3 regions of the Methylophaga sp. SB9B genome follow, and region 1 is predicted to be linked to each of the others. Evidence: riboswitches for the same ligand, from Rfam matches in the RefSeq annotation. Region 1 holds a riboswitch; each other region holds the start of a gene.

Region 1 (3,283 bases):
ATTTAGGCATCGGTGAAGCAGATGCCGTTGTCAGTGTAGGCGTGAGTGGACCAGGCGTAGTCAAAGCGGCTTTGGAAAAAGCACTGGCTGAAGATGAAAATATGGATCTGAGCCGTGCAGCGGACGTGATCAAACAAACTGCAGCCAGATTAACTCGTGCCGGTGAACTGGTTGGTCGTGAAGTAGCGCAATTACTTAATCTGCCATTTGGTATTGTCGACTTGTCTTTGGCTCCGACACCGAATCGTAACGACAGTGTTGGTGAAATCTTTGAAGCGATTGGTTTACCGGCCTTCGGTGCTCCAGGTAGTACGGCATTTTTGTCGATGCTTAATGATGCAGTGAAAAAAGGTGGCGCGTTTGCCAGCTCACATGTCGGCGGATTGAGTGGGGCGTTTATTCCGGTTTGTGAAGATTTAACTATTGCGGAATCTGCAGCCAATGGCACCTTGAGTCTGGAAAAACTTGAAGCCATGACGGCAGTTTGTTCAGTCGGTCTGGATATGGTGGCAATTCCTGGTGATACCTCAGCTGAAATGATTTCAGCGATCATTGCGGATGAAATGGCAATTGGTGTGATCAATAAGAAAACGACAGCCGCAAGGTTGATTCCAGCGCCTGGCAAAAAAGCTGGTGATATTGTGCGTTTCGGTGGCTTGTTAGGTGAAGGTCCGGTGATGGCCGTCAATATGGGCAGTCATGAAAATCGCTTCGTTCGTTTAGGTGGTCGTATTCCGGCACCGATCCAAAGCTTGGTCAATTAACCAGACTCTTGTACTAAGAATTAAAAAGCCGTGACAGAAACTGCCACGGCTTTTTTTTAAAAGATGAAGGTAATTATAATTGTAGGTTTTTCGCTTTTCTACGCATTGCTAAAAAACCCATCAAACCAGAACCAAATAACCAAACTGCTGCTGGTAGTGGAACGGCTGAGACATGAATGTTATCCAGCATCGCTCCAACATTATCACCACCTAAGTTTCTAAAGGATAATTTGTCTCCATCCACTAAATCCACCAGGAAAGTATAGGTATGCCAATTTTCATCCCAATCTAAGAGAAGATTGTTAAGAAGTGCTCCCGCACCAAACAAAACAGAAACTTGGTCAGCAGGTCCATTACGCTGATTGCCAGACAATGCAAAACTTACTTTGTATTTACCAGCAGAAAAACCATCTTTAGAAGTCAAAATCCCTGCGTCACTAGTTGAACCGTCGAGGTCTACGCAAAAGCTACCAGTTAAACACGTGATTCCCCATTGATTACCGTTTTTGATTAAATCGACAGTACCGTCGGTGACGTCCCAATTAACGAAGCTGTTATAGTTTAAAACTGAATTAGCCTGACCTTCACCTTCAAAACCATCATATAGACTGGAAATGGTTGCAGCAAAGGAAACTGGAGCAAAACATAAGGCAGATAAAGCTAAAATTTTTACTAAATTTTTCATAGTTACATCCTCAATTTTTGCGGCTCAGCAATCTCAATTTTGAGACCTGAAACTTTCCGTCCTTAATTTGCATTAAGTTTGGCAAAAATTAAAAATAAATGTGTCATATAAAGAGTGACACAAATTCAAACTAATCCTTATTTAAACTTTTTTTAATTGTACTTTGGTACCAACGAACTTAATTAATCACCTACTGTGTATCCGGTAACTTATTAATGCATAAACTAGTTTTACAAATCATTATCCGTCAATGGGATAAATCTCAGCTCTCAGAGCAGCACAAGCAACCAAGAGAAGATTTACCGGATCAATATCCGCTCAGTTCAGCCACTGTTGCTTTATCTGATGGGCGGATTATGCTCGATCAACATGGTGATGATATCTCTGGAAATCGCATTAATTATCAGCTGATAGATGAAAATTCTTTTTTAATTGATCGTTTGCGTATTGATCTAAAAACCAAGACAGTTGAATTTAAATCTCGATTGCAGGCAGATGAACCGCCAATATTGCTGACTACGATAAATGAGGGCTGGATACAGTGTCAGTATCAATGGCGCTATCGGGTTGAGGAAGGTGGTTTTATTTACTGGCTTTACGAAAATGTAGTCATCAACGTCGGTTTTTTTAATGAAATAGATACAAATTTTTTTATCTACAAACCACCTCAGCAACGTTTTGAAAGCCTAGTGGCAAACCAGTAGTCGTCAACCTGCTATAGCAAGGTGGCTATGAACTCTTCCGATGATTGATAGCTGATGTTAAGCAAAGGAAGAGGGTAAATTCCCATACTGTGATGGACTTGCTTAGTTTTGTTATCGCTCAGGTATACAATCCATATCAAGCTACAAAATCATTTTATTATTCAATTAGTTTAATACGAATCGTAGTTGGGCAAACATCCTGTTATAAGGTGAATAATATCCCTTGTAACATTACGGTAATATGCCTAACATGCCCGGGATTTTAGGGTGATAATAGTTAAATAGATCTTAACGTTCTCATTCAGTAAATATTTTCCGGTCTGATGAGCCTCTGTTTTCAATCGTATAGTCTTATCAAACAGTCCCACAAATTATAAAAATCAATAACCTATTTTTATTGTTGATTAAGGTATCGAATAAATTTCCAATGAACCGCTCTTCCAAAACTTATCAGAACCCTAACCGTGATTAGTCGTTTAGCCGATACTTCACCGGTTGCGATTGTGAAGTTTTGTCTGCAAGAAAATAATCAGTTAGCCATACTCGACAGCACTGCGATAATTGTTGATATTTTTGGTTTGAATGCAGAGACGATAATCGAAAATCCTTCATATGCCTGGGAACGTATTCACCACGAAGACCGGGCAAAAATTCTGCAGGAAATGTCTGAATCTGCCCAAGCAATGCAGCCGTTAAATCGTGTGTGGCGTGTTTTACACCCTCATAAGGGTGAAGTTCTGGTTGACTGCAAAGCAATGCCAGAAGTCATTGATGAAAAGGGCATCGTTTGGCATGGGTATTTTCAAAATATCACCGAGATAAAACGGGCAGAGCAGGAAAATCAGGCGCATCTACATTTTCTTGAATGTATGGATCAGGTTAATCGGGCAATTCAAGGCACCAATAATCTCGAACAGATGATGAGTGATGTGCTTGAGGCTATTCTAAGCTGCTTTGATTGTGATCGGGCATGGCTGGTTTACCCTTGCGATCCGCAAAGTGCGACATGGAGTGTCCCCATGGAGCAGACAACGCCAGAATATCCGGGGGGAATGCAGGCTGGGGAAGAATATCCGATGTTTGCTCATATGGCTGAGACCATGACAACTTTCTTGTCAGCCAGCGAACCG
Region 2 (3,283 bases), on a different contig from region 1:
CGAAAAACCGTCACTGCTTTTCGTTTTTCCTGGGATGGTCAGGTGTTTTCTGTCGGTGTCAGCATCGGCTTGGTCAGTATTACAGAAGCCAGTGGCAGTCTCGATGAAGTGTTGAGCCATGCTGATGCTGCTTGCTACGCGGCTAAGGATCGCGGGCGTAACCGGGTGCACCTGTTTCAACCGGATGACATTCAGGCCCAGGAACGCCAGGGTCAAATTCAGTGGGCCAGTCGGTTACAGGAAGCACTCGATAAAGACCTTTTCCGGCTCTATTTTCAGACTATTGTCCCGCTTGAAAACAGCGATAACACCTTGCCGCATTATGAAATTCTGACTCGCATGATCGGTCCACAGGGAGAAATCATTCCACCAGGTGCCTTTATTCCGGCGGCCGAACGTTTTGGGTTAATGCCCAAGATCGACCAGTGGGTCATTCGTAACACACTGGCTTGGATGGGCGATCAACTTCGCCAGAACCAGCAGCCCGTGTTTTGCTCGATTAACTTATCTGGTGCCTCAATTGGTCGCGAAGACTGCCTGCAATTAATTCAGGAACAACTGGAGAAACGCAAAGTACCGGCAAATAATATTTGCTTTGAAATCACCGAAACCGCCGCCATCGCTGATCCAGCCAATGCTGCTAGATTCATTACGGAGCTGAAAAGCTTAGGTTGCCAGTTTGCTTTGGACGATTTTGGCAGTGGCCTGTCGTCATTCGGCTATCTCAAACAATTACCAGTCGATTACTTAAAAATTGACGGTATTTTCATTCAGGAGCTAGCCAACAACCGGATTGACCAAGCCATGGTGGCATCGATTAACAACATCGGCCATATCATGGGATTAAAGACCATTGCCGAATTTGTTGAAGACGCTGCAACACTGAATATCCTGCGGCAGATTGAAGTGGATTATGTTCAAGGGTTTTATCTGTCACGACCAGAACCCTTGGAATCACTCATGAGTGTCCGGGTAATGCCGCGCTAAATGGAGGATATTTAGGACTAAAGGTTGGGGCATACCCCAAATGCTCAAAGTTAATTGACTGAAAATATTGGCAGGGGATCGTTCACTGGCTGACCCCTTGAACTCTTCAATTAATAAAAATTAAATATACTCAGTTCTGATCAAACGACTTTAGTGCCAATAATTAGACCTGAATATTGAAAAATAATAACAAAATACAATACAACTCAAACAGTTCGTGGAGCTATAATTATGTGAGATTAAAGTTCTTATTTTTGACTGCCAAACTTAGTGTGAGCCAAGGACGGAAAGCCTACAGCTGTTAAACCAACAGGGCTGGGTTGCAAAACATGGAGTGATTTATGAAAACCTTTATTAAAGCAACAATGTTTGCAGTTTGTTTACTTGTATCAACAGCATCTAATTCTGCATCAATTGATATCATTGATAATGGTGATTATACGACCGACAGTATTTCTGGATTGGATTGGTTAGATCTGACGATTACGAGGGGTATGAGTTACAATCAAGTGATTGCAGACATTAACTTTGAAGGTACTTTGTCAGGCTGGCGTTATGCTACCGTCACGGAGTTAACTGCATTAATCACCAACTCACAATGGCGGACGGATAGTAACTCCCAACTTTGGTCATACTTAGGAGGAACATTGGCGATAGGCTATGCTGACTTCATCAACGGAATTTATGGATCAGTTATTAACTCAAGTGTACCAAATGCACAATTGTATATAATTCGAAGCAATGGAAATCGTTATTTCCGACCGTTAAACAGCTATCTTGATCCGGATTTTGCTAATGAAGGTTTAGGCTCATTTTTGGTCAGAGAAACACAATTATCAGCGGTACCAATTCCAGCAACAGCTTGGCTACTAACATCTGCTTTGCTAGGTTTTTTTGGTTTACGTGGTAGAGCTAAACAACGTTAAAACAAACACTTGACCCGTCCTAATATAAGTTGACGGTTTAATTAAGCCAGTTGCCACTCGCAACTGGCTTTTTTATTCACCTCATCCGGTGTTCTCATCCAAAAATTCAGGTACGTTCTGGAATATTTAGGAATATTTAGGGTCAGTGTAAAAAAAGAATCTTTTTTGGTTTTCACACTGACCCTAAATATCGGACCCTAAATATCGCTTCTTGGAAGCTTTTCAAGTTGACCGACACCTTAATAGTGAGTTGCCAGCCGCGAAGTTGTTGTTAGCTATTTTGCTTTCACGCAAACCATAATGCTGCCGACGTTACAACATAACCAATTACAAAAAATCCAGTTAGATGATTTTTTGACCAATATATGTCTAAGACCTTAGCTAAGTATACAACCGAGCCAACAACTCCTAGAGAGACTCCAGCTATAAATCCCAAATAAACCGAGCTGATCACCCAATAGCCCAAGAGAATAAATACATAAAATGCGAATAGAATCCCTGCTTGGTATATTGAGTTCTCTGTGAGGGGAAAATCAAACCCGAACAATAATGCATTAAATGTGCTTATTTGATTATAAAACAATGATGTCATATTTGTTTTCGCTAAAAAATCAAGAACCGGCATTAGTAAGATGAATGAAAAAAATTTCAGAGCGTTCACGAGAAAATTGAGTGCGTAGCTCTGAAATTTAGTAAACCACTTTATAGAAAACCACATTATTGCAGCCCATAAAGTTACCAACGAGCCATAAAATTGCCATGCTCCATCACCAAACAATCCCTTTCCTACAAAAAAGAAAGTCAGATAAATTAAGGCCATCCAACCAAAAAATGAACCGATTTTGTCTAGGGTGTTTTTCAAACCTAGCTCTTTAATTTTAGAAACTACACCAGAAAACCCCTGATCAAAGACTTTCATTGATTCATGAGCGGAATCATTAAGGAATACCGCATACCTAGATATCCCCAGCCCAAATAGAAGATTAAGAATCTTCAAAAAAAACATATATATTCATCCTGATAGCGGCATAACGACGTAACCAAATAGGGCCAGAGAATTTTCTCCGGCCCTTTTGTTTGAAATGCTTGATCAAACTAAATCAAGTTGGTTGACGCCTTAAATTTGTTAGGGACGATGGACATAGACTCGCGCTGCTTTATTTTGAACAACCTCATACTTGGTAAAAGCTATTCTCGACCTCATAACTTTGACTTCATTTTTATAAACGTGGAGATGCTGAGCAACGTTATATATTTTCAGGTCAGATCTAGGGCCCAAAATCACCTCTTTGAGCTCCATATTGCCTTCAAAATCACTAAAGCATAAACCAGTTGAGTCTTTTGTTTCTAGAGGAACAATAACTCTGACT
Region 3 (3,283 bases), on a different contig from region 1:
ATTGAACGCTGCGCTCTTTCAGCATAACTGGCAGATAAACCATATGAACTACGTTCAGTATTCCAACCGGCTGAAAAGTTTGCAAAAGGATCTTCTCGGTCCAGATCTTTCAAATCTGTATATCTTTCAACGCTTAATCCAGTATTAAAAGTAATTTTCGAGTTAGCCTCAGCTCTTGATAATACAAGAGTTGGTTGAATACGAGTAAAGAAACTCCCTTCTTTATCTTCACGAAGCTGAACGTTATCATCGTAAGTGAATGTAGGAGAAAATTTTGCTCCAATTACGTATTCTGCTGCAGTTAACAATGTGGATTGACTGGCCAAAACCAGAGCAATAGGTAGCAGTACTCTGTTATTCATGTTTGCTCCATTTCAGTGGGCCAATATTCCTCAATATTAAGGAATGATAATTACATCACCACTTTTCAACATGACATTTGAGTCTAATGATTGACCTTTTTTGATACGGGCATAATGAACTGGAATAATTTCTTGTTTATCACCATTACGTCGCAAAATAATAATATTGTTTTCTTCAGCAAAGGTATTTAATCCGCCTGCCAAACTTAAAGCTTGCATAGCGTCTAATGGCTGGCTCATTGAAAACGAACCTGGGCGTAGAACTTTACCAATAATATGAACGGTATTACCGGCTACTGCATTCACGGTAATGTTTACAACTGGATCGGATATATAGTCAGATAATTTTGCTTTTAGCTCGTCTTCCAACTCAATAACTGTTCTACCTTGAGTGTTAAATTGGCCTGCAAGGGGAAATGAAATTGTACTGTCCGGTAAGATAATCACTTCTTTTTGTAATGCTTCCTCGTTCCAAACGGAGATAAACAAGCGATCACCTGGGTTTAGTGTGTAGGGTTCATCAGCATAAACATTTGATGTTATTGAGATTATTGTTAGAAAAAAAGCTGAACTGAGTAACTTTTTCATGAATCCTTCTCCGTGGCTATAATTTACTTTCAGATTCGATGATAACAGCTTAATTTGTCAAAAAAAAGGGAGCCGAAGCTCCCTTTTCCTAAAACTAACAATATTGTTAACTTATCTGGTTTTATGCAGCAGCTACTTGTGCTTTACGGCGTAAGCCGAAGAAGCCTAATAATGCTGGAGCAAATAACCATAATGCAGCTGGAATTGGTGTTTCTACACGCAGGTCATAGTTACTACCTGCTGCAGCTGTACTGATCATAATGTTAATCACATAATCAGTTGCCGCTTGTAATACCCAAAAGTATTCAGTTACACCAAGATTTAATATTGGTGTAATTGTTGGGAAAACCACATTTCCACCGTTAGTTACTGATACAGATGTACCCGCAGCTAATGGATTAAATGTCAATGACAGTAAACCACCTGTTAAAGCATCAGTAGTAACTGTATAAGAATCATTAACTGATTCTCCACCAGATACTGATGAGCTCCAAGCAGCAGTAACAACTGGACCTGAACCAATACCAACAACACCCGCATTTGCAGCGTCACCAACCAAAGTTAATGAAGCAGCACTCGCATTTACAGAGAACAATAATGCAGCAAAGAACAGCATCGCTTTTTTCATAATAATTTCCTTTAAATTGAAAAATTAAGCAATGCAACCCAGCCATCTTCAACATTAAAGTATCGAAGATCTGTAGCTTTCCGACCTTGCCTCACGACAAGTTTGGCTTTTATAACGAGACGACACTGTCTCGCGCTTAGCGTCTTCCAGAAACATCTCTCAGAAGTACAGTTGCAATTTAACAATCAAAAACTGGAAATGTAATTGTACTATGGTACTAATTACCGAAAACTTTGTGATAAGCATCATATAAATTAAGGTTAAATGTCATTTGATGCTTTGTGAATTATCGAACAACATTTTTTTAAATTATGCCATTTTCAAAAAAAAGGGAACCGAGGTTCCCTTTTTTAAAACTAACAATATTGTTAACTCTTAAATTATGCAGCAGCTTTCATTGCTTTACGACGTAAACCAAAAAAGCCTAATAATGCTGGAGCAAATAACCATAATGCTGCTGGTACAGGTACTTCACTAATACCACTGTCCAAACGTAAATCGTAGTTGCTTCCTGCAGCGCCACGACCAATCATTACGCTGATTACATAGTTTGTTGCAGCTTCCAACATCCAAGAATATTCAACAACACCCAGTGAACCAATTCTGATCACATCTAACAATGTAGTTGTAACACCATCAAAAATTGAAACCGAAGTTCTGTTAGGGATTAATGGATTAAAAGTCAGAGACAACGTTCCTGTGGTAGCAACATCAGAAGAAACAGTAAATACATCGTTAATGGTTGTGCCACCGATACCACCGGCACTCCAACCAGAAGTAACAACTGAACCTGAAGCGATTCCAACTGTACCTGCATTGGAATCTGCACCAACTAATGATAATGAAGCTGCATTAACGTTGAACGAGAACAACATGGCTGCAAAAAATAGCATCGTTTTTTTCATGAGAATTTCCTAATGATTATGAAAAAATTTAAACAATGCAACCCGGCCATCTTTAAAAATAACCCAAAGATCCGTGGCTTTCCGCCCTTACCTCACGATAAGTTTGGCAAGTCATTGATTGAAACAACAACTTTTCCAGATTTCTCTGGAAACTGATTATTAGATTGAGATAGTTCATCTAATGGAATTTTAATATAGCGTAAAAATATTTCATTATTCTTACGTTGGAAAGGAAGCGGAAGCTTCCTTTCCTTATCAAACTAACAATTGTTAACTTGCAAATTTATGCTAATGAAAGTTTATTAGCTTTACGGCGAAAGCTTAAAAAACCCAACAATGCTGGTGCAAACAACCACAATGCAGCAGGCAATGGAACTTCACTGATACCTGCAGCGGTTAAACGTAAATCGTAGTTACTACCAGAAAGTGCTTTACCAATGAATACGTTGATTACATATTCAGTTGCTGCTTCTAATAACCATGTGTACTCAAGAATACCTAATGAACCAATTTTGGTAATGCTTAAACCCACAATGTCCATTCCATCAAAAATTGAAACAGCAGTAGTTGGGGCTAATGGATTAAACGTTAAAGATAGAGTGGCAATAGCAGCTATATCACTTGTAACTGTATACGCATCACTAACGAAGGCACCACTAGCTAATGGTGATGTTGACGCTGTTACAACTTCTCCCGAACTAATACCAACTGTACCTTTATTTCCAGCATCACCGACTAAGGTCAAAGATGCTGCACTAGCGTTAAAAGATAGTAACAAGGCTGCAAAAAATAGCATCGTT

Evidence for each region. Region 1 has a riboswitch for cyclic di-GMP ahead of E8Q33_RS15945 (VPLPA-CTERM sorting domain-containing protein). Riboswitches for the same ligand answer to the same signal wherever they lie in the genome.
Region 2: it holds a riboswitch for cyclic di-GMP, as region 1 does, so the genes downstream of both, E8Q33_RS11755 (VPLPA-CTERM sorting domain-containing protein) here and E8Q33_RS15945 (VPLPA-CTERM sorting domain-containing protein) in region 1, are expected to answer to the same signal.
Region 3: it holds a riboswitch for cyclic di-GMP, as region 1 does, so the genes downstream of both, E8Q33_RS00035 (hypothetical protein) here and E8Q33_RS15945 (VPLPA-CTERM sorting domain-containing protein) in region 1, are expected to answer to the same signal.

Annotation. Positions count from the first base shown of each region.
Region 1 covers NZ_SSXS01000004.1:10,172-13,454, reverse strand. Annotated here, with positions in the region: gene E8Q33_RS05450 (PFL family protein) at 1-764, shown strand, start outside; gene E8Q33_RS15945 (VPLPA-CTERM sorting domain-containing protein) at 838-1,449, opposite strand; cyclic di-GMP riboswitch class I at 1,465-1,542, opposite strand; gene E8Q33_RS05440 (hypothetical protein) at 1,665-2,153, shown strand; gene E8Q33_RS05435 (EAL domain-containing protein) at 2,618-3,283, shown strand, end outside.
Region 2 covers NZ_SSXS01000011.1:27,044-30,326, forward strand. Annotated here, with positions in the region: gene amt (ammonium transporter) at 1-987, shown strand, start outside; cyclic di-GMP riboswitch class I at 1,238-1,315, shown strand; gene E8Q33_RS11755 (VPLPA-CTERM sorting domain-containing protein) at 1,329-1,913, shown strand; gene E8Q33_RS11760 (hypothetical protein) at 2,200-2,919, opposite strand; gene E8Q33_RS11765 (DUF2971 domain-containing protein) at 3,040-3,283, opposite strand, start outside.
Region 3 covers NZ_SSXS01000001.1:6,905-10,187, forward strand. Annotated here, with positions in the region: gene E8Q33_RS00025 (autotransporter domain-containing protein) at 1-362, opposite strand, end outside; gene E8Q33_RS00030 (polysaccharide biosynthesis/export family protein) at 399-950, opposite strand; gene E8Q33_RS00035 (hypothetical protein) at 1,072-1,578, opposite strand; cyclic di-GMP riboswitch class I at 1,608-1,695, opposite strand; gene E8Q33_RS00040 (hypothetical protein) at 1,959-2,483, opposite strand; cyclic di-GMP riboswitch class I at 2,517-2,601, opposite strand; gene E8Q33_RS00045 (hypothetical protein) at 2,767-3,283, opposite strand, start outside.